Regions from separate parts of the Paenibacillus cisolokensis genome, predicted to be linked through region 3. Evidence: riboswitches for the same ligand, from Rfam matches in the RefSeq annotation. Region 3 holds a riboswitch; each other region holds the start of a gene.
What was found. Region 3 has a riboswitch for cobalamin ahead of nrdI (class Ib ribonucleoside-diphosphate reductase assembly flavoprotein NrdI). Riboswitches for the same ligand answer to the same signal wherever they lie in the genome.
Positions count from the first base shown of each region.

Region 1: it holds a riboswitch for cobalamin, as region 3 does, so the genes downstream of both, metE (5-methyltetrahydropteroyltriglutamate--homocysteine S-methyltransferase) here and nrdI (class Ib ribonucleoside-diphosphate reductase assembly flavoprotein NrdI) in region 3, are expected to answer to the same signal.
Region 2: it holds a riboswitch for cobalamin, as region 3 does, so the genes downstream of both, ABEV74_RS02185 (ABC transporter substrate-binding protein) here and nrdI (class Ib ribonucleoside-diphosphate reductase assembly flavoprotein NrdI) in region 3, are expected to answer to the same signal.

Region 1 covers NZ_JBCNFP010000027.1:61,556-69,446, reverse strand. The annotation lists gene ABEV74_RS04985 (glycerol-3-phosphate responsive antiterminator) at 1-422, opposite strand, end outside; gene ABEV74_RS04980 (metallophosphoesterase family protein) at 435-1,277, opposite strand; gene ABEV74_RS04975 (cation:proton antiporter regulatory subunit) at 1,543-2,037, shown strand; gene ABEV74_RS04970 (cation:proton antiporter) at 2,040-3,275, shown strand; gene metE (5-methyltetrahydropteroyltriglutamate--homocysteine S-methyltransferase) at 3,388-5,685, opposite strand; cobalamin riboswitch at 5,827-6,032, opposite strand; gene ABEV74_RS04960 (FMN-dependent NADH-azoreductase) at 6,291-6,947, opposite strand; gene ABEV74_RS04955 (DUF1641 domain-containing protein) at 7,308-7,739, shown strand; gene ABEV74_RS04950 (NAD(P)/FAD-dependent oxidoreductase) at 7,779-7,891, shown strand, end outside.
Region 2 covers NZ_JBCNFP010000015.1:36-7,926, forward strand. The annotation lists partial or broken gene ABEV74_RS02165 (hypothetical protein) at 1-374, shown strand, start outside; gene ABEV74_RS02170 (heavy metal translocating P-type ATPase) at 777-3,041, shown strand; gene ABEV74_RS02175 (sulfite exporter TauE/SafE family protein) at 3,038-3,721, shown strand; gene ABEV74_RS02180 (FixH family protein) at 3,999-4,439, opposite strand; cobalamin riboswitch at 4,637-4,866, shown strand; gene ABEV74_RS02185 (ABC transporter substrate-binding protein) at 5,112-6,158, shown strand; gene ABEV74_RS02190 (FecCD family ABC transporter permease) at 6,164-7,201, shown strand; gene ABEV74_RS02195 (ABC transporter ATP-binding protein) at 7,198-7,891, shown strand, end outside.
Region 3 covers NZ_JBCNFP010000068.1:21,084-28,974, forward strand. The annotation lists gene ABEV74_RS12025 (ROK family protein) at 1-1,079, opposite strand, end outside; gene ABEV74_RS12030 (chromate transporter) at 1,407-2,021, shown strand; gene ABEV74_RS12035 (chromate transporter) at 2,035-2,574, shown strand; gene ABEV74_RS12040 (formylglycine-generating enzyme family protein) at 2,693-3,574, shown strand; cobalamin riboswitch at 3,706-3,909, shown strand; gene nrdI (class Ib ribonucleoside-diphosphate reductase assembly flavoprotein NrdI) at 4,061-4,420, shown strand; gene nrdE (class 1b ribonucleoside-diphosphate reductase subunit alpha) at 4,407-6,491, shown strand; gene nrdF (class 1b ribonucleoside-diphosphate reductase subunit beta) at 6,514-7,473, shown strand; gene ABEV74_RS12060 (DUF1657 domain-containing protein) at 7,534-7,740, opposite strand.

The DNA of each region.
Region 1 (7,891 bases), on a different contig from region 3:
ACTTCGACGATGTCCGGCTCGGCATTGCTCAGACTGTTCGCGATATTGTCCAACCCTTCCGTATCGACGAGAAAAAAACGCTGGATGGCGATGAGGCCCATTTTTTTGGCCGTCTTCACGACGTTCGTTTTCGTCGTCACGATCCCGTCCGGCTTGACCGTCTTGGCCAGGTAGTCCAGGCCGTAATAATCGGTGCTCAACCCGCCAATCTTTTCCAGATGCAGAAATACCGGCAGCCGGTGCGACTTGTAAAGCTCGACGTAGTTTCTCACGACGCCGATATGACCGGTCAGCAGAAATACGCCGCCCAGCTTCTCGCGATAGGCCAGCGCGATTTCGATATGCTTCGCTTCTTTGACCGAAGCGATCATCGGGCGCGCATGCAGCCCCCGGATAAAGGCTTCGAGCGCCGTCTTCGACATGGATGCGGCCCCTTAACGCGGCAGGCCGGCCGCCATGAGCGGCACGGTCGCTTCGCGGTCCGCCTCCTGACCGCGGGCGTCCGGGTTGTGCCTGAAGCGCGGCATATGCCGGTGCAGCACCTGCGCACGGCCGAACAGGTCCGCATCCGGACAATCGACGGCTCGAATGCGAATCTCGCGATCGCCGATGTCGACAATCCGGAATCCGGGTTGATCGAGGCAGGCGGACAGCTGCACGAACGTCCAACCCTGTTGCCGCACGATCGAATCGACATGGGTATGGCCGTTGAAATAAACGCCGCTTCCCTGTTTCTGGCGCAATATTCGCCACATCTCGATATCGGGATGGATCGAGCCTTTATCCACTTCCGATCTGGCGGTCGTCCGATGCACCGGATGATGGGCGAAGACGAGCAGCGGTCTGGATGCCGATGTGCGGACTTTCTCTTCAAACCATTGCAGCTGTTCTTCGTCGATCCAGCCGCCCCAGTTTTCCGGTTCCATCTCCCGGGCCGTATCCAGAAACAGAAGCACCGCTTCGTCCGTTTCGATCGCATGGTACCGCCTGCCGCCCGTCAAGCGCAACACGTCCGCTCTCGGCTGAACGTACAGATCGTGGTTGCCCAGCACATGCACGAACGTCCGTTCTTTCCGGCGCAGAAGCGCATATACGTCCCGAAGCTCCGATTCGGAACCGCTGTTCGTCAAATCCCCCAGTGAAATATGGAGATCCGCATCGGTTTCGAGAAAATAACCCAGCAGCTTCTCATAAAAAGCGTCGCGCGCTTCCGCCCACCCCGGCACTGCCGGATCGACGTCATGATAATGCAGATCGCCCATCAACATCAGCCGCATTTTCCCGTTCCTCCCGTTTCACGATTTTGCTTGCGTTCTCATTGTAACAGCCGTTTGTTGCGGGATCGTTAAATCGGGCAGTAGATTTTGTAAAATTGCGCGCGCCGGCCCGCCTTGCTGGACTTCCTTACCGAATCTGGTACAATAGCGGTAAGGTCTCGGATCGCAGAGGCCTTATATTTCTATAGGGAGGGAATCGGGATGAGAAATCCGAACTGCTTGCTCTTCGAAGCGCACATTCCGTACTTGGGAGGTGAGATATACGATGAACCTTAGAGAATCGGATTTGCCCGGAATCGGCCGGAAATACGAGCTGCACACCCGCAGCGGTGAACGGCTCGTCATCATTATTCACAATGACGAACGCCGCGAAATCTATCACATGGACCCTGACGACCCCGACGACATTTTGTCAACCGTGACGTTCGACGACGATGAAGCGCGGATGATATCGGCCATCCTTGCCGGCATCACCTACAAGCCGAAAGCGCTGGAGCAGCTCGAGATGGTGCTCGACGATCTCGTCATCGAATGGATACGCCTCGACGCGAGTTGCGGCTGCGTCGGCCGGCCGATCGGCGAGCTCGATATTCGCCGCAAAACAGGCGCGATCATTATCGCGATCGTGGAGAAAAACAAAGCCGCGATTATCAATCCCGGTCCGCATCATATCCTGACCGGCGGAACGACGGCCATTGTAGCGGGGGAGCGAATGAACCTGCATAAGTTGAAAATGCTGCTGCAGAACGGAAGTGAATAGCGATGGACATGATCATTTTCGAGGTCGGGCTCGCCCTGGCGCTGATCAGCATCGTAGGATTGCTTTCCGCCAAGCTCCGGTTTTCGGTCATTCCGTTCTATATTTTGATCGGAATGGCCGTCGGCCCTCACGCTCCCCATTTTTGGATCATCGACTTGCGGTTTATCGAAAGCTCGGATGTCATCGACTTTATGGGGCGCCTCGGCATCCTGTTTCTGCTGTTTTATCTCGGACTGGAATTTTCCGTCGCACGCCTGCTCAAATCCGGAAAAGCGATACTGGCCGGCGGACTGTTCTATGTGGCGCTTAATTTTATTTCCGGACTGCTCATGGGCTGGTTCATGGATTTGCCGCTCAAGGAGACGCTTGTCGTATGCGGCATTATGACCAGCTCGTCGACGGCGATCGTCGCCAAAGTGCTGGTCGATCTGAAGCGGACGGCCAATCCCGAAACGGAACTGATTATGGGCATGATCATGTTCGACGATCTGTTCATTGCCGTTCACATCTCGATCCTGTCCGGTCTTGTGCTGAGCGGCGCGACATCTGTCGGCGGCGTGTTGCTCGTTTCGGCGTCCGCGCTGCTGTTTATTCTGTGCTTCCTCATAATCGGGCGCAAGCTGGTCAAATATTTCGATCTCGCGCTGCGCGTTCCTTCTAGCGAACTGTTTTTACTCCTCGTCATGACGATGTTGTTTCTTGTCGCCGGTTTCTCGGAGACGCTTCATGTCGCCGAAGCGATCGGCGCCTTGATGATCGGTCTCGTGCTGGGCGAATCCGCCCATGTGAAGCGAATCGAAAGCCTGGTCGTCCCGTTCCGGGACTTCTTCGGCGCCATCTTCTTCTTCGGCTTCGGCCTGACCATCCAGCCGTCCACGCTGGGCGGCGCCGTAGGCATGGCCGTGCTCGCGGTCATCCTTACCTTGCTCGCCAACCTCGCGGCAGGCTTCATCGCCGGCCGCCTGTCGGGCAATTCGTCTCGCGCCTCGCTTAATGTCGGACTGACGCTCGTCTCCCGCGGGGAGTTTTCGATCATTATGGCCAATATCGGCAAAGCCGGAGGTTTGATGCCGGCTATCCAATCCTTCGCCGTTCTGTACGTGCTGCTGCTCGCCGTCCTCGGTCCGCTGCTGACCAAAGAATCGAAGAGGATTCACCAGTACAGTCGGACGGTATCGGATAAAATCCGGCAAACAAGTCTGTTCAAACGAAAGGAAAACGAGAAAGAAGAAGATTAATATCGAAAACAATTCGCTTCATTTATATTTAATGTTGTTAAACACCAACATCCTGCGGCCGCCCTGTTGACGGACAGCCGCAGGATGTTTGCAATTCGCCTGGATTTACGATTTACGCGCGTTGGAAATGTTGGGCTCTTGCCGCTTGAGCCGCTTGAACCATATTGCGCAGCGCCGGAACCGTTTCGGCCAGGCCGCGCGTTTTCAACCCGCAGTCCGGGTTAATCCAGAACAATTCGGGACGAAGCACCCGGAGCGCGCGGTCGATCATGTCGGACATCTCTTCGACGCTAGGCACGCGCGGGCTGTGGATGTCGTAAACGCCGAGGCCGATGCCGTGGTCGTAATCGTGCTGTTCGAAGCTGGAGATGAGCTCGCCGTGGCTTCTCGACGATTCGATCGAGATGACGTCGGCATCGAGAGAACGGATGGCGTCAATCATATCGTGGAACTCGCAATAGCACATATGCGTATGAATTTGCGTCGTATCCTTTACCCCCGACGTAGCGAGGCGGAACGCTTTGACGGCCCATTGCAGATAGGCGTCCTGATCCTCCTGCTTGAGCGGCAAGCCTTCGCGCAAAGCCGGCTCGTCGACCTGGATCATCTCGATGCCGGCTTTCTCCAGCGCGAGCACTTCTTGCCGGAGCGCCAAGGCGATCTGGTTCGCCACCTGCTCGCGGCTCAGATCGTCGCGTACGAACGACCAGTTCAATATCGTAATCGGCCCCGTCAGCATGCCTTTCACCGGACGATCCGTCAGCGACTGCGCATATACGCTTTCCTTCACCGTCATCGGCTGTACGAATGCGACGTCGGCGTAAATAACCGGCGGCTTGACGCAGCGCGAACCGTACGATTGCACCCAACCGTTCCGGGTAAAGACGAAGCCGTCCAGCTTCTCGCCGAAATATTCGACCATATCCGTCCGTTCGAATTCGCCGTGAACCAGCACGTCGATTCCGATTTTCTCCTGCAGCCGGATACATGCCTCAATTTGCTCTTTCATAAACGCTTCGTACTGCGCATCGTTCCATTCGCCCCGCCGCCACTTCAGCCGCGCCTGCCGCACTTCCGGCGTCTGCGGGAAGCTGCCGATCGTCGTCGTCGGCAGCGGCGGAAGCTGCCATTTGTTCCGCTGCAGCTCGAACCGTTCGGAGAACGGCCGATTGCGGGAATCCGGGATATCCGCCAATTGACGCAAACCGCTGGCGACGTCCTCCCGGTTTCGCTCCGGCAGAAGGCGGAATGCGTTCAGCGCTTCGCGGCTAGCTGCAAGCTCGGCTTCCACCGCCTGCTCGCCTTGCCGGACTGCGGCGCGCAGAATGCGCAGTTCGTCCAGCTTCTCCTCGGCGAATGCGAGCGCTCCGCGCACGACGGGGTCAAGCCCGCTCTCCGCTCTCGTGCTGACGGGAACGTGCAGCAAGCTGCACGACGGCTGGAGAATCAATCGCTCAAGCGGAACAACGGCCGCTATGCGCCGGATCGCCTCCAGCTTCGCATCGAGATCCGCCCGCCATATGTTGCGGCCGTCGATCAGGCCGGCGCCCAGCACTTTATCTTCCGGCCATCCGAATTGTTCGAGCGCTTTGGCGTTTTTGCCGCCGTCGTGAACAAAATCGAGACCGATGCCGTCGACGGAAAGCGACGTGATTTTCTCAAAATTATCGACACCTTCAAAGTAGGTTTGCAGCATAATCCGAAGACCGGCCGTTTGCTCGCGAATGCGGCGATATAGATGCTCCACAAGCTTCCACTCGTCTGCGGTGACGTTCGTCGCAAGGTACGGCTCGTCGATTTGCACCCATTGGACGCCTTCCCGCTCCAGCTCGGTCAGCATCTGAATGTACACCGGGAGAAATTGTTCGATTTTTTCCGCCAGACGTCCGGCCTCGAAGCCTTTGGACAGCTTCAGAAACGTGAATAAACCGACGACGACAGGCTTGCCCTCGATGCCTGCGCGATTTTTGGCAAAACGGTACGCTTCCAGCGGTTTGTTCACGGTCAGACGCGGCACGATGCCGCCGATTTCGGGCACGATGTAATGGTAATTTGTATTGAACCATTTCGTCATTTCGCAAGCCGTCGCCTGCGCGTTGCCCCTGGCCATCGCAAAATAGACCGAAAGCGGTACAGGCCCCCCCTCGTGCCGGTATCGTTCGGGCACTACGCCGAACATGACGGCCATATCGAGCATATGATCGTACAGCGTAAAGTCGCCTACCGGGATCAGGTCGACGCCCTTCGCCTGCTGAACCTTCAACAGCTCGAGCTGTATCCGGTCCATTTCCGCCCGGAACGCTTCTTCCTCAAGCTTGCCCGCCCAGAACGACTCGAGCGCTTTCTTCCACTCGCGGTTTTCCCCGATTCTCGGGTAACCCAAATTGCTGATGATCAGTTCCGTCTTCATCTGTTTCTCCCATCCTTCCTCTGTTCGGCCTCTCTTGTCACAACGAAAAAAAGGCGTCTTTCCCCGTCAATAGGTATAGGGAAAGACGCCTGGCTCATTCCAGACGATCGCCTAACACCTCCCTATCACCCGTAGGTACATGCAGTGTTGTCGAAACAGGCAGGTCTCCTGGCTCCGGCGTCAACATCTATCGCGACCTTCCCGGCTAAAAGCTCCAGCCAGTGGCTGTCTCGCGACGACTCTTCCGTTACAGTGGCGGGACCGCGTCGGGTTTGCACCGAACTTCCCTTTTAAGCATACCGGTCACCTGATTGGCGGCGGTACGCACCTGTTCCCGTTATGAAATTGTTCATTCAAAGTGTACATCTAAGAATACATGCATTTAATCCGGTTGTCCAGCGTTTTCGTGAAATAAACGGGACTTTCGAACTTTTTGTGAATAATGGCGGGGATGCAGACGCACCATAATATTGCGCGCGTGTCGTCCGTCTGCGCCTTTTGCCATCCTGATGCTACTATACACCATGGAGCAGCATTCCGCATTTAAAAAAAAGACTCTTCCGGAACACGAAACATATTCCGAAAGAGCCTCAAGCCCGCAGCGATCAGAATCGCGCTGCCGCTTCGGCCGTCCGACGCAAACCATCTTCGATAATTTGCTGCGCCCGATCGGGGAATTGATTATGGCCTTCGATGACAATTTCCTCGGGCCGGATACCCCACAAGCCGATCGCGCTGTTGACGAAGCGGCTGGCCGATTCATGGGCGGCCATCAATTCATTCGAATAGTCGCCGCCGCGCGCGCTGAGCAGAACGGTTTTCTTGTCGCCCGCCAGTCCGACCGGACCTTCGGCGGTATATTTGAACGTTTTGCCGGCTTGCGCCAAATAGGAGATATACGTGACGAGCGGCGCCGGAACCGTATAATTCCACAGCGGGAACGCGATCACGACCTTGTCGGATTCCAGAAACTGATTCAGATAAAAATCGATTGTATCCGCAATCTCCTGCTCCTCGGCAGTCAACTCGAGCGATTGGCTCCGTTTGTAAAGCGCCGTAATGGCCGTGTTGCCGTAGTACGGAAGATTCAATTTATAAAGATCGAGTTCGGTAATCTGATCGTCCGGATGAGCTTCCCGATACGTTTTCAGAAAAGTCTCGTACATTTGGACGCTAACCGATTGTTCCGCAGGGCGGTCATTTGCTTTGACGAATAATACCTTGGACATGTTGGGTATGCAACCTCCTCTAGTTGTATGCATGTGACACCGCTTCGGGCTCGGACGCCACATTGCACATTATAATTTAGTCCCTATAATAATTCAAGTAACTTTTAGCCAACAAGTTTTACCCGTTTCCTCCACCTCTTTCTTCTTTATAGTAAAATGGACCGGCATTCGGACTTTTTTTCCCCTATCCTTCCGTTTCCGGTTAAAAAGTTGTTTCCAGACTTAAAAAAAGTTTTGCAGTTCGCCGGCAAAAGGACTAGAATATGAAGGTAGATAAATTCGGACCGGTACCAATCCTGCGTTTTTTGTGAAATTATTCACATCTATTCGAAGGCGGAGTCATTACCGTTCCGGCACAACAATATGTCGCAGACAAGGGAGGCTTTTTGCATCATGGCAGAAACATTGTCGCAAGAAGTGGAACACGAAGCTTCGACTGGCCGCGTGGAGACGGATATTCTCGACCAGTTGATGAAGCCCGAAGTTCAACGATCGCTCTCCGAGCTGGTGGAAAATTTGCCCAAGCTGGCGGAGATGGTCACGCTGCTGACGAAAGCGTACGACTTTGCCCAGTCGGTGGCGACGGACCGCATCCTCATCGAAGATTTGAAAGGCGGAATCGGAGAATTCGTCAAACCGATTCAGGAGAAAGTGAAAGGCGTTGCCGCAGCGGCAATCGAGGCAAACGAACGCGTGCAGACGGAGTCGGCGACGATCGGACTGTTCGGCTTGTTGAAAATGTTGAAAGATCCGCAAGTACAAAAAACGCTCCGCTTTATCCAGGCGTTCCTGGATGTGTCGGCGGAACGTCAAAAGCAGCGTTAATCCCGTACCGTATTTGATATCCAGAACAGGAGGATCAGCATGTCAAAGCACATTGTAATACTGGGCGGCGGCTATGGCGGGCTGCTGACTGCGCTGACCGCACGCAAATATCTTTCAGCAGAAGAAGCACAGATCACCCTTGTCAACAAGAC
Region 2 (7,891 bases), on a different contig from region 3:
AACGTCCGAAAGAGGGGCACAAATTCGATTTTAGTTGCACGTTGTGCAATGAAATGGCTGAAAAAAGAAGCTACAGCGGCGGTTGGTTGCACAAAGTGCAATTATTTTGGCCGGAACGTCCGAAAGAGGGGCATAAATTCGATTTTAGTTGCACGTTGTGCAATGAAATGGCTGAAAAAGAAGCTACAGCGGCGGTTGGTTGCACAAAGTGCAATTATTTCGGCCGGAACGTCCGAAAGAGGGGCACAAATTCGATTTTAGTTGCACGTTGTGCAATGAAATGGCCGAAAAAGAAGCTGCAGCGGCGGTTGGTTGCACAAAGTGCAATTATTTTGGCCGGAACGTCCGAAAGGTGGTCACAAATTCGATTTTAGTTGCACGTTGTGCAATGAAATGGCCGAAAAAGAAGCTACAGCGGCGGTTGGTTGCACAAAGTGCAATTATTTCGGCCGGAACGTCCGAAAGGAAGGTTCAAATTCGAGCGAAGGAGGAATGGATTTCGGGAAGAGAAAACGAGCGAGGTGGCAAAACGATAGTGAGGTGGCAAAACGATAACGAGGCTACAAAACGACAACGAGGCTACAAAAGCTACAAAACGATAACGAGGCTACAAAAGTTACAAAACAAGAGCGAGACTGCAGAACGTTAACGGGACCGCGGCCATAATAGAATAACTTCGGAGCTTCAGCCTCTCTTGCCTCCGGCATGCGAACGGCTTATCCGCCATATATATGAGCGTAGAACGGTTACGACGCGGTCAGGAAGGCGGGGAGAAATTGAACGACGAAGCATACCGGAAACTATCGTACGGATCGATCGGGCCGGAAAGGATGAGCGAATCGCTCGATTTGCGCATACAGGGGATGAGCTGCACCGCTTGCGCCGCCCGCATCGAGAAGGCGGTCGGCAGGCTGCCGGGCGTACACCGGGTTTCGGTCAGCTATGCCGCCCGGACGGCGTGGATCAGTTATGCTCCGGACACGGCCACAGCGGAACGGATCGTCGACCGGATACGGGAGCTCGGCTTCGAAGCCGCCCCGCCGGATCAGGACGATCCGGAGCGGGAGACGGCCGCGCTGCGGCTGCGATTCGCCGTATCGGCCGCGCTTACGCTTCCGTTGATGTGGGCGATGGCCCATCATTATTCGTTTTTGCAGGACATGCCGGTGCCGGCGCTGTTCATGAATGGGTGGTTTCAGCTAGGGGCGGCTGCGATCGTACAGTTCGTTGTCGGATTGCCGTTTTATTTCGGCGCGTACAACGCCATTCGGGAGAAAGTGTTCAATATGGATGTGCTGGTGGCGGTCGGCACGTCGGCCGCTTTTCTGCACAGCCATTACACGCTGTTTCGCGGCGCCGCAAGCGGCGGAGCGGAGCAGCCGCTCTACTTCGAGACATCGGCTGTCGTCATTACGGCCGTGCTGCTCGGCAAGCTGCTGGAGTCTTCGGCCGCGGTCCGCGCGCTGCGCGAGGCGGGGGGAAGCGGCGGAACGGCGGCATCGCAAGCGACGGTCATTCGCGCCGGACAAGAGCTCCGCCTTCCCGCCGATCAAGTGCGGCCGGGAGATGATGTGCTGGTCCGGGAAGGAGAGCCGCTTCCCGTCGACGGTATCGTGACGCAAGGCGAAGCGAGCGTCGTCGAAGCGATGCTGACCGGCGAAAGCTTGCCCGTGGACAAAGCGCCGGGCGACCCCGTATGGGCCGGTACGACGCTCGCTTCCGGTCAGCTGCGCATCCGCGCGCGGGCGGCGGGCGGAGCAACGATGGTCAGCCGGATTTATGCGCTCGTCCGCCAGGCGCAATCCTCGAAGACGACGATTCAGCGCAAGGTCGACCAATTGGCCGGCTGGTTCGTGCCGCTCATGATGATGTTGGCGACGGCGACGTTCGCCGCATGGTATGTCTGGCTCGCGCCCGGCGACGGCGAACGGGCGATGATGAGCGCGCTGGCCGTGCTGCTGGCCGCTTGTCCGTGCGCGCTCGGCCTGGCGACGCCGATTTCTCTTGTGATCGCTTCCGGCAAGCTGGCCCGGCAGGGCGTCGTCGTGAAGGAAGCGGGCGCGCTGGAGCGGCTGGCGCTACTGGACGCCATCGTCGTCGACAAAACGGGAACGGTCACCGAGGGCAAGCCCCGCTTGACCGGCATGCTGGCTGTTCAAGGCTCCCGTTCCGCGCTGCTCCGCAATGCGGCGGCGGCGGAAGCGGACTCCGCGCACCCTCTTGCCAGGGCGATTCGCGAGGCGGCAGCCGCCGCCGGCCTCGTACCGCCCAAGCCCGCGGGCGCGAGCTTCCTGCCGGGGCGGGGTGTGGAGGCGGCGGTGGACGGCCGGCGGTTCGCCGTCGGCAATGCCGCCATGGCCGACGAGCAGGGATGGGCGAAAGACGAGCGCATTGCCGCCTTTGCGGCCGAGAGGGAGCGGAGCGGCGAGACGGTGCTGTATGCGGCCGAGAACGGGATAGCGGTCGGAGCGCTCGCCTTTGCCGATCCGGTCAGGCCGTCATCCCGCGGCGCGGTGCGCCGGCTGCGGCGATCGGGACTTGCGGTCGTGCTCGCCACCGGCGACCGCGAAGCTCCTGCACTGGCGGCGGCCCGGGAAGCGGGCATCGCGGATGTCCGCCATTCGATGCTGCCCGCTCAGAAGCTGCGGCTGATCGAGCAACTGCGGGCGGAAGGCCGGCGCGTCGGCATGGCCGGCGACGGCTGGAACGATGCGCCGGCGCTGGCGGCCGCCGATGTCGGATTCGCGATGGGCGACGGCACGGATGCGGCGATGGGGGCCGGACATATCGCGCTGCTGCGGTCGCAGCTTACCGGCATCGGCGACGCGCTGGCGATCAGCCGGCTGACGATGCGCAACATCCGCCAAAATCTGGCGTTCGCTTTCGCGTACAACGCGGTTATCATCCCGTTTGCCGCTTGCGGCATGCTCAAGCCTTGGATGGCCGGCACCGCCATGGCGCTGAGCTCGGTATCCGTCGTCGGCAACGCGCTCCGGCTCGGTCCCCGGCTTGCACGACTGGCCGGGAAGGAACGCCCGTGAACGCGGCGCAATGGGGGAGCGTCATGCTGACCGGCCTGTTCAGCGCGCCGCATTGCATCGGCATGTGCGGCGGCATCGTTTCGTCGGTCGCGCTCCAGTCCTCGGCGTCGGCGCGCCGCGTGCTGCTGCTGTATAACGGCGGCCGTGTTTTCTCGTATACGCTCCTCGGCGCCGCAATGGGCGCGGCGGGATCTTTTCTGGATCTGGCGGGCCGGCTTGCCGGCGTTCAGGGCGCCGCGTCGATCGTCGGCGGCTGCTTCGTTCTGCTGTGGCTATGGCGAAAATTTCAGCTGCCGCTGCTGCGGCGGGTTTCGGGCTTTTTGTCGCGGCGGCTTCGCCCAGGCGGGAAAAAACGGCGGTCGGCGGCTGAAGACGCGCATCTGCTGGCCACCGGGTTCGCCTTCGGTTTTCTGCCCTGCGGGCTGACGTATGCGATGCAGATGAACGCGGCCGCTTCGGGGGTATGGTGGCAAGGAGCGCTGGTGATGGGGCTGTTCGGCCTGTCGACGTTCCCCGCGCTTGCCGCGGCGGGGTGGCTGGCTTCATACGCCGGCAAGCGCTGGCGACGGATGATGCGGTACGGGGCGACGGCAGCCGCCGTCATCGTCGGCACGCTGTCCATCATGCGCGGGCTGGCGGCGAACGGCGTCGTGCCGACCTTGACGCCGTGGCTGTGGTAGCGAAAAGCCGGGACGATTCCCGGCTCCGCCATCAGCGCAAGGAAGCGCGCCGTAAAAAAGACGCGCTTCTCGCCGACGGCCCATATCCGTGCGTGTTTGTCGAGCTGCGCGAGACAACTCGTCCAGACAACACGGCCAAGCAACGCGACCAGCAACGCAGCCAGACAGCGTTAAGCAAACCAGACAGCGTTAAGCAACGCAGCCAGACAGCGTTAAGCAACACAGCCAGGCAGCACGACCAGGCAATGCGGCCAGGAGCAACGCGCTCGCTTCTTCGTTACCGGACGGCTGCGAACTGCCGGTTCACGTCGAACGAGCGGTCTGCCGCGTCAACCGTCAGACTCGCTTCCCAAGTCCCCGGCATCAGCGCATAGCCGGTTCCTTCATAGACGCCGGGAGCCGTTTCCTTCAACCGGAATGAAACGGTTCCGCAGCCCATATGCCGCATATCCAGTTCGGCGGAAACGTCGGCCGAGCGAATCGGCCGCCCGTCCGCATCGGCCAGCTTGACGGTAAAGCGACTTTCTTGAAGCGCCTTTGCCGGATACGGGCCGATCGTCCATTCCGCCTGCCAGCCGTCGCCGATATGCGTCGTCGCCGCCGGGGCCGGTTCGTCTCCGGCGCCGGCGTAACAGACCGCTCCGATCAGCAGCGCCGTCCCGGCGAGTATGCCCGCCGCCCACCGACAATAGCGGGATTTGCGTCTGTCCAAACCCATACGAGATTGCCCTCCTGTTCGCCGATGAACCGGACAAAATACGCCCAATCCGGCCGTTACCAGTTACGTATGCCGGCTTCGGCGCGGATATTCCCGCAGAGCGCACAGCCGGTGAAAAGAGGATAGACATTCCGCATGCGTCGTGATATAGTTACTACTGCGTTTAATGCAAAAATTGCATATATGGAGAAACAGGTGCCGGAAAGGCCGGAAAGGGCGAACGCGATTCCCCGCTCCGGACGTTTCCAGGCTTAATAGGGAAGACCGGTGCAAATCCGGCACGGACCCGCCACTGTAAGAAGCGCCGCCCCGCTAGCGGATGCGGCAATCGCATTCAATTTTCGCGCCACTGGATCGGCCGATCTGGGAAGGCTGTGAATGCGGTCAAGCTTCGAGTCAGGAGACCTGCCTGTTTTATCGACGCTGAAACCTACGTGGATTTAGGGAGGTGTTGGAAATCGGAGCGGCTTGCCGTTTGCGTAATGCGGCTGCTCGGACGCCGCGGGCGCTGAACGCCGGACAGAAAGCATTTCTGACACATGTTGTCGGGAATGCTTTTATTTTTAGCCGGGGCTGCCGGCAGCAATCCCCGCAAGATGGTTTGCGGTCGTGAATCACGGTCATTATTTTCAAGAATCGAAACATTATTTTGGGTATCGGAGTGAAGGAAGCATGCTGAAAACAGGTAACACATCGTTTGCCCGCTGGCTTACGCTGCTGGCCGTCGCCGCAATGCTCGTTTTGGGCGCTTGCGGCCAGACCGGCAAAAACGCGCCGGAGGTTGCGGGCACGGAGCAGAACGAGACGCAAAGCGAGACGCAGAACGCCGGGGAATCGACGAACGGACAAGCCGGAGAGGGACAGGAGGCGCCGGCTGAAGAGGAAGAAAGCGCCCAGGCGACCGTTTATCCGCTCACGGTGACGGACGGTACCGGAACAGAGCTGACGTTTGAGCAAGCGCCGGAGAAAATCGTAACACTCGCACCGAGCGAAACGGAAATTTTGTACGCGATCGGCGCCGGGGACCGGGTCGTCGGGGTGGACGAGTTCAGCAATTATCCGGAAGAAGCGCTGGACAAGCCGAAGATCGGCGACATGACGACGAATATCGAAGCGGTTGCGGCGCTGAATCCGGATCTGGTCGTCGCTTCCTCGGGGATGAACGGTCAGGCGATCGAGCAGCTCCGCAAGCTTGACTTGAAGGTTTACGCGACCGATCCGAAAACGTATGATGAAGTCATCGCGAAAATCGAACAAATCGGCGAAATCGTGGACGCCCAGGAGCAGGCCGGCGAGGTTGCCGCGCACATGCGCGAAGTGAAGGAGCAAGTGGCCGAAGCGGTAAAAGATGCGCCGCGTCCGAAGGTCTATCTGGAATTTTCGCCGGGCTGGTCGGTCGGCAAGGGCGAGTTTCTGGATGAGCTGCTGACGATTGCCGGCGGCGTCAACGTGGCGGGCGATCAGCCGGGCTGGTTCGAAATTACGCCCGAGAGCGTCGTGCAGCAGAATCCGGAAATTATTATCTATCCCGATTTGAATGTTGAGCCGAACCCGATACTGGAAGGCATCGAGAGCCGCCCCGGCTGGGATGCGATCGACGCCGTCAAGCATGATCGGCTTTATGAAGTCCCGCAAGATCCGCTCGTGCGGGTCGGGCCGAGACTGGCCGACGGATTGCTGGAGCTGGCGAAGGCGATTCATCCCGACCTGTTCTCGTAAACAACATGAAACGCAAATTGCTGGTATACGGAGGAGTCGGCGTACTCCTCCTTGCCGTTTCCGTCGTCGTCAGCCTGTCCATCGGCTCGGCAGGCATTTCGCTGCGCGATGTATGGAGCATTTTGCTGTACCGGTTCACCGGTCTTGAGTTCGGGGGCGGAACGTGGTCGGAAGGCGAAATGGCGATCGTGACGGAAATCCGGCTCTCCCGGGTGCTGCTGGCGATTCTCGTCGGCGCCTGTCTGGCCCTTGCCGGGGCGGGCTTTCAAGGCGTTCTCCGCAACCCGCTGGCCGATCCGTATACGCTCGGCGTCGCGTCCGGAAGCTCGGTAGGCGCGGCGTTTCTCATTCTGCTCGGTCTGCAGACGGCATTCGGAATCTGGACGATTCCGGCTGTCGCTTTTACGACGGGAACGCTGACGCTCGCCGCCGTGTTCTGGCTCGCGCGTACGAAAGGAGCGATGGCGGTCGAAACGCTCATTTTGTCGGGCGTCGTCCTGCAGGCGTTTTTCGGGGCGTTCGTGTCGTTCATGGTATCGCTGTCGCAGGATACCGTCAATCAGATTTTGTTCTGGATTATGGGCAGTCTGGCGATGCGCAGCTGGGAGTACGTCTATCTGCTCGTGCCGTTTCTCGCCGTCTGCCTGCCGGTTCTCATTTTGTACGGCCAGCCGCTTAATCTGTTCGTTCTCGGCGAACGCCATGCGGCGCATTTGGGCGTGCGGGTCGAGCGGACGAAGCTGGTCGTATTGCTGACGTCCACGCTGCTGACGGCCGCCGCCGTGTCCGTCTCCGGCGTCGTCGGCTTCGTCGGCCTTGTCGTTCCCCACTTGCTGCGGCTTCTCGTCGGGCCGGATTACCGGGTGCTCATTCCGTTGTCCGCCATCGGCGGCGGCATCTTCGTCCTGTGGGCCGATACGCTTGCGCGCACGGCGCTCAGCCCGCGCGAAATTCAGCTCGGCGTCGTCACGGCGCTGATCGGCGCGCCGTTCTTCGCTTACCTGCTCTACCGACGCAAAATGCTGCAGGAGGGAGCTTCATGATCGAAGCGCGAAACGTCAGTTACCGGCTGCAAGGCGTACAGGTGCTGAAGGAGCTCAGCTTTTCGCTCGCGGGCGGCGGGCTGCACGGCATCATCGGTCCGAACGGCGCCGGCAAGTCGACGCTGCTCAGGCTCATTTCCGCCGTTGAGACGCCGGATGAGGGAGAACTGCTGCTGGACGGCAGAAGATCCGACCGCTACTCGCGCAAGGAAGCGGCGCGCTGGATCGCAATGCTGCAGCAGGGCGGCCTGCCCCCGGCCGGGTTTACGGTACGGGAAATCGTCGCGATGGGACGCTATCCGTTTCAAAACTGGCTGGGAGAGGAGAAGGAGGACCCGTCCGCGCTTATCGACGAGGCGCTCGAGACGATGGGCCTTCTCGGCCTGCAAAACCGGCGGATGGATCAGCTGAGCGGAGGCGAGCGCCAGCGGGTGGCGCTGGCCAAGGCGATGGTGCAGCAGCCGCGCCTGCTGCTGCTCGACGAGCCGACCACTTATCTCGATATCGGCTACCAGGTGCAACTGCTCGACACCGTGCGCAGATGGCAGCGCAGCCGGGGGCTGACGGCGGTCGCGGCGCTGCACGATCTGAATTTGGCCGCGCTTTATTGCGACGATTTGCTCGTTTTGCACGAAGGGAAGGTTGTCGCGTTCGGAACGCCGTCCGAAGTGTTGACGGCCGATATGCTGA
Region 3 (7,891 bases):
CGAATCGCGGTATCATAAAACTGTTCGTGCGAGTTCAGGAGCGCGCCGCCCAAAATAATTTTTTCGGGGTGGAACATATTGATCAGATTCGCCAGCCCGATGCCGAAATAGGCGGCCGACTGCAGGAACAGCTCGCTGACATAGACGTTTCCGTGCGACAATGCGCGAAGCAGCAGATCGTAATTGATCTGTTCGGGCGTGACGTTGTAGGCGCTAAGCAGCTCGTCCCGGCCCATCTTGGCGTGCGAGCGCGCCTGCTTCTCCAGCGCCTGAACGGATACGAACGCTTCCAGCGCTCCGTAATTGCCGCTGTCATGAAGACGCGGTCCGTCCGTCTGAATGATCATCTGGCCGATGGAGCCTTCCATATCGAGCGATCCGTGGACGATCCGTCCGTTCGACATCATCGCGGAACGGAGGCCGACGCCGGCGTGGACATAAAGCATATGCTGCAGATTTTCGCTGCGCATCGCCCAATGCTCGCCCATCAGCGCCGTGTTCGCGCCATTCTCGAGGCGGGACGGGATGCCGGTCGCTTGCTCCAGAAGGCTGCAAATCGGAACGTTCGTCCACCCTTTGGCCGGATAATTGAGCGGGCGAAGAATAACGCCTTTCTCCCGGTCCAGCGGGCCGACGGCGCCGACGCCGATCCCGAGAACCTGCCGTCTTTCGATCTGATGATCGTTCAGAATCGACCGGATGTTGTTCGCCGCATGTTCGACGAACTGGGTCGGCGTCATCGCCTCGTCCATGCGCCAGCGCGTAAACGACATCGGATTGAGGCGCATATCGAAAAAGCCGAGCGCCGAATACCGCCGCGATATTTCCAGTCCGAAAAAATAACCGTAAGCCGGATTAATTTCGTAAAGAATCGGCCGCCGCCCGCCGCTCGAAGGTCCGAGCCCGGACGTAAGCAGCAGCCGGTCCGTCACCATTTCGTCCAGCAGCCGGGAAAGCGTGCTGCTCGTAAAAGAGAAAACCGCCATCAGCTCCGCCTTCGAGACGACGCCCTGCTCCGCTATGCGGTTGTAAATCAGCTTTTTGGCTGAAGGCACCTCGTTCATCCGCTGCTTCTCCATTGCAGAATCCCCATTTAACCGATATTTGGTCGAGCCATATTCGAATGCCCTCATTATATCGCAAACCTGACAGCAGCTGCCACTTGACAGGAAGATCGCCAAGTTAATTTCAATATAGAATAAAGTACATCATTCCGATACCCTAAACAGGATTAATATCCTATAGTCCCGTTGCCAAAATGGCTGGAATTTATATTGATAAGCGGAATAATTGAAGCGTATAAGCAAAAGTAATATAAATTGGACGAAGACATAATTTCAAAATGACAAAAAGGTGGTATAATGGATGTACAACATATAGCAGCGCCCACAGAAGGAGGCGGCGTAATGAAGCTGCATACCGACAATCGGCTCGTACAACTTTTTGTCTCGTTTCTCAAATGGAGTCCGGTATCGTTCGGCGGAGGATACGCCTTGATTCCCGCAATCGAGAAGGAAGTCGTAGATAAAAAGAAATGGCTGTCGGCGGAAGAGTTGGCCGATATTTTCGGGTTGGCCGGTTCGTTTCCGGGCGCGATCGGCATCAATTCGGCCATGCTCATCGGCTACCGGATCGGCGGCGTTGCCGGCGCGATTGCCGCCATGACCGGCATGCTGCTGCCGACGTTCCTCGTCGTCATCATGCTGTCGGTTTTTTACTGGCAATTGCACGACAATCCGAAAATCGAAGCCGCCTTTATGTCGATCCGGGCAACCGTCGTAGCCTTGATCGTCTATGCCGCTTGCAAGATCGGGAAGACGGCGATCGTCGACAAACCGGCGGCGCTGCTGGTCGGCATAACGCTCGCTCTGCTTTATTTCGGCCGAAATATTATACATCCGGCGCTGCTCATTGCAGCCGGCGCGCTGGCGGGCATCGTGATCGGCAAATTCCGCAAACCGGACAGCCGCCATCGGCCCCCGGCAAAGAAGGAAGAACCGGTATACGACTATATGATATAGACGGAGAGAAGCCATGCTTATTCAAATGTTCGTGCTGTTCTTCATCGTCGGTCTCGTCTCGTTCGGCGGCGGCTATGCGATGGTACCGCTCATTCAGCGGGAGGTCGTGGAACGGTACCAGTGGATGGACGTCCGCCACTTCACCGATCTTGTCGCGATGGCCGGCATGTCCCCGGGACCGATCGCGACCAATATCGCCGTATTCGTCGGGTACGATACGGCCGGTCTGACGGGCGCCGTCGTCGCCGCGGCCGCCGTCGTGCTGCCGTCGCTCCTGATCATGATTGCGGCGGGCATGCTGCTTTACCGCATTCGTCATCACAAGCTGGTGCAATCGTCCTTCTACGGATTGCGGGCCGTCGTGACCGGACTGATTATTTACGCGGCCATCATGTTTGCCGGCAATACAGGGGCGCTTAAAGGCTCGACATACTTCATGTGGAGCCAGGCGCTTATTTTTGCCGGATCGCTTATCGCGCTGATGTTCTTTCGCAAACATCCCGTTTCCATTATGATTATATCTGGACTAATCGGCATCGCCTTGTACACGTGATTCGGGACGATGCGGTGAAAGGAGCAATCCGTAGAAGATGGAGAAAGGAAAGTGTTGCTGCTCGGCCGGACGGGAACAGGCGGAGGCCGGCATCGACCGGCCGCATGCCGAACGGCAGATGCGTCAAGCGGCGAAGGCGCGCGATATTCACGAGATGGTCGCCATACCCGGCGGAACGTTCGATATGGGGACGGAGACGGCGGAAGGATTTCCGTCGGACGGAGAAGGCCCGGTGCGGAGGGTGCGGGTCGATTCGTTCTACATGTCGCCCTATGCCGTCACGAATGCGCAATTCAAAAGGTTTGTCGATGAAACGGGATATGTGACGGAAGCGGAACGTTTCGGCTGGTCGTTCGTCTTTCATCTGCTCGTGTCGCCCGAGACCGCGAAGCGGGTCCAATCGGTGCCGCAAGAGGTACCCTGGTGGTACGTCGTGGAAGGCGCCTATTGGGCCAAGCCGGAAGGGCCCGATTCGGATCTGAGCGGACGGATGAATCATCCGGTCGTGCATATTTCCTGGAACGACGCGAAAGCGTACTGCGACTGGGCCGGGGGCAGGCTGCCGACCGAAGCGGAATGGGAATTCGCGGCGCGCGGCGGACTGGAGCGCAAGACGTACCCGTGGGGCGATTTGCTCAAGCCGGACGGGCGGCATCGCTGCAATATCTGGCAGGGCAAATTTCCGATCAAAAACAACGCCAGCGACGGCTATGTCGGAACGGCGCCTGTCGACGCCTACGAGCCCAACGGATACGGATTGTACAATATGTCGGGCAACGTATGGGAATGGTGCGCCGACTGGTTCAGTCCGGGCTATCACCGGGAAACGTCGGATGTGAATCCGTTTTACGACCGTCCGACCGGCCGAAGATCGATGCGCGGCGGATCTTATTTGTGCCACCGGTCTTATTGCAACCGCTACCGGGTGGCGGCCCGAAGCTCGAACACGCCGGACAGCTCGTCGGGCAACATCGGCTTCCGCATCGTCGCAAGCGAATAAAAATTGATAGAAATAAGCGAAATGGCAGAGCCCGCTTGGATCGAGCGGGCTATTCTATTTTGCGTTCCGCAAATCGGGTCAGGTTCAGCTTGACAGCTACAATATATTGAGGTAAATTTGAATTCGACAACTACATATTGTTTCGTTCAGGTGTTCTATCTTCGAAGACAAAGATAGAGCTTAATAGGGAATCCGGTGCGAAACCGGAGCGGTCCCGCCACTGTATGGGCGAGCCGCAATCCGAAAAGCCACTGGTTAAGCTGAACGCGAGCCGGGAAGGCGGATTGCCGGCGATGACCCCGAGCCAGGAGACCTGCCTGAACGTTGATGGACACATCCCTACGGAGGATAGGAAAGTGTCGGATCGAGCCTGACCGGGCATTGCTTTGCCTGCGTGCCAAGGCGCATTCGGCCTTTTTTTATCGCCGGATGCGCTTTTTCATTGATTACATACTGTTGTCAGATTCGGAAAGGAGACTTGCCGCCATGCTTATCGCATACGATTCCAGGACGGGAAATGTCCGCAGATTTATTAACAAACTGAACGTACCGGCCGTTCAAATTGAGGACGGGATGACGCTGGACGAACCGTTCGTCCTTGTAACCTATACGACCGGTTTCGGTCAAGTGCCGCAGAAGGTCCAGTCTTTTCTGAAGCAAAACCACCGTTACTTGCGCGGCGTGTCGGCAAGCGGCAACAAAAACTGGGGAGAGCGCTTCGCGGTGAGCGCTGACGCGATTGCGACGATGTACGGCGTCCCGGTGCTTGGCAAGTTCGAGCTGTCCGGTACGAGCAGGGATGTCGAAAGATTTATGCAAGGGGTGAGCGCAGTTGCGTCATATTGAGCTGAACAATTTGCTGATGCAGCGGGACAAGGACGGCTTCTTCCAACTGGAGAAGGATAAGGAAGCGGTTCGCGCGTTTATGGAAGAGGTCGAACGCAAAAGCATCCGCTTCGCTTCCACGGCGGAGAAGGTCCGCTACATGATCGACAACGATTATTACGAGGATGTCTACCAATACTATACGCCTGAAGAAGTGGAGGAGATTTACGCCACTACGCACAGCTACCGGTTCGAGTTTCCTTCCTACATGGCCGCCTCGAAGTTTTACACCGATTACGCGGTGAAAAGCGACGACCGCGAGCTGTATTTGGAGCATTATCCGGACCGGGTGGCGATCGTGGCGCTGTATCTCGGGCGCGGAAACGCCGCTGTCGCCCGCAGGCTGGCCGTATCGATGATGGAGCAGCGGCTTCAGCCGGCGACGCCGACTTTCCTGAATGCGGGCAAAAGCCGGCGCGGCGAAATGGTTTCCTGCTTCTTGCTGGAGCTGGACGACTCGCTTAATTCGATCAATTACGGTCTCAGCACCTGCATGCAGCTGTCGAAAATCGGAGGCGGCGTCGCCGTCAATCTGTCCAAGCTGCGCGGCCGCGGCGAGCCGATCAAAGGCGTCGAGGGAGCGGCCAAAGGCATTATGCCCGTGCTGAAGCTGCTTGAGGACGCCTTCTCCTATGCCGACCAGATGGGCCAGCGCAAAGGTTCCGGCGCCGCCTATTACAACATTTTCGGCTGGGACGTCATCGAGTTTCTGGACAGCAAAAAGATTAACGCCGACGAAAAATCGCGGCTCAAGACGCTGTCGATCGGGCTGATCGTGCCGGACCGCTTCTACAAGCTGGCGGAAGACAACGAGCCGCTTCACGTTTTCGCCCCGTATTCCGTCTACCGGGCTTACGGCGTTCATATGGACGATATGGACATGGACGAAATGTACGACAAGCTGCTCGCCGACGATCGCGTGCGCAAGAAAGAAGTAATGAGCGCCCGGGACATGCTGATCAAAATCGCCATGACCCAGCTCGAATCCGGCTACCCGTACATGATGAACAAAAGCAATGCGAACCGCGCGCACGCGCTCAAAGGGATCGGCTCGATCAAAATGTCCAACCTGTGCACGGAAATTTTCCAGCTGCAGGAAACGTCCGAAATCGGCGATTACGGCCAGCCCGATACAATACGCCGCGATATCAGCTGCAATCTGGCGTCGCTGAACATTGCCAACGTCATGGAGAAGAAGAAAATCCGGGAATCGGTGCATGAAGGCATGATCGCCCTGACGGCGGTCAGCGACATGACGAATATTTCCAATGCGCCCGGCGTTGCCAAAGCGAACCGCGAGCTGCATTCGGTCGGTCTCGGCGCGATGAATCTGCATGGCTACCTGGCCAAAAACAAAATCGCCTATGAAAGCGAAGAAGCGAAAGATTTCGTCCGCACTTTCTTCATGATGATGAACTATTATTCGCTGGAGAAGAGCATGGAAATCGCACGCGAAACCGGCATCGTCTTCGACGGGTTCGAACGTTCCGACTATGCGACCGGCGTCTATTTCGAACGTTATGAACAGACCGATTACCGTCCCGTAACGGACAAGGTGAAGTCGCTGTTCGAAGGCATTGCGATCCCTTCGCCGGAAGACTGGAAGTCGCTGAAGGAAGCGGTAGGCCGCCACGGCTTGTATCATGCCTACCGGCTGGCGATCGCGCCGACGCAAAGCATCTCGTATATCCAGAACGCGACGTCCAGTGTCATGCCAATCGTCGAGCAGATCGAAACCCGGACGTACGCCAATTCGACGACCTATTATCCGATGCCGTACCTGGATAAAAGCAATTTCTTTTATTACAAGTCGGCTTATCAGATGGATCAGTTCAAGGTGCTCGATCTGATTGCCGAAATTCAGCCTCATATCGATCAAGGAATATCGACGGTCCTGCACGTCAACAGCGACGTGACGACGCGCCAGCTTGCCCGGTACTACATTTATGCCGCCAAGAAAGGTCTGAAGTCGCTTTATTATACCCGGACGAACCGGCTGTCCGTGGAAGAATGCATCAGTTGTTCCGTGTAAGGAAAAGGAGGAATGGGCGAGCATGAGTGCCATCAAGGCCGTCAACTGGAACCGTCCGGACGATGATTTTACGATCACGTTCTGGAATCAAAATATTATGCAGTTTTGGACAGACGAAGAGATCCCGCTTTCCGACGACAAAATGTCGTGGATGACGCTGAACGATGACGAGCGGGAATTGTATATGAAGGTGCTGGGCGGGCTTACGCTGCTGGATACGGTGCAGGGCGGCGTCGGCATGCCGAAAATATTGGACCATGTCGAAGGGCTGCAGCGCAAGGCGGTGCTCGGATTTATGGGCATGATGGAGCAGATTCACGCCAAGTCGTACAGCAGCATTTTCACGACGCTCGCTTCCAGCGAAGAAATCGACAATGTGTTCCGCTGGGTCGAGAACAATCCCCGGCTGCAGACCAAAGCGGAAGTCATCTCGCAATATTATCGCCATATCCATTCGAAAAAAGAGCTGTATTTGGCCATGGCGGCATCGGTTTTGCTGGAAAGCTACTTGTTCTACAGCGGATTTTTCTACCCGCTTTATTTGTCGGGACAAGGGAAGATGACAAGCAGCGGAGAAATTATCGATCTCATTTTGCGCGACGAAAGCATTCACGGCCTTTATGTCGGCGTACTGGCTCAGGAAGTGTTCGCGGAGCTTGAGCCCAACGAACAGGAAGAAGCGCTTGAGACGTTCCGCGGCCTGCTTTCGTTGCTGCACGAGAATGAAGAAAAGTATACCGAGGAACTGTATACCAAGGTCGGCTTGACAGACGAAGTCAAGAAGTTTGTCCGCTATAATGCGAACAAGGCGCTGATGAATCTCGGACTCGATCCGATCTTTCCGGAAGAGGACGTCAATCCGATCGTCTTCAACGGCATCAGCACGCGCACGAAACAGCATGATTTCTTTTCCAAAAAAGGGAACGGATATATCCGGACGATTCATGTCGAGCCGCTGACCGACGACGATTTCCGCTTTTAAATTAAAAAGAACCAGCCGCGTTAGTTCGAACGCGGCTGGTTCTTTTTTCAAGATAAACTGTTAAAAACCTTTATATTGGGGTTCTTCATTTTCCAGCTGCTGTACGCGGCTTTGTACTTGCTGCACGATTTGTTGTGTCTGCTGCGCAGCATTTTCAAACAACGTCTTCGCTTCCTGATTTTGCGTCGACAGCGCGAATTGTTCCAGGCTCGCCTGCGCGCTTTTCAAGGAAGCGACGCAAGTTTTCACATCGGATGCTACCGTCACGTTTTCACCTCCTTTACTTCATACGCAACATCGGGAACATCTTCATTAGCGGTTGAAGCTGTGAAGGCCATTTGTTCTGGTTCATGTGATTTCCCCGGCGCCGGTTGGACATGACGATCGCCCCAGCTCCGGCGCTCACCCCGATAGCCAG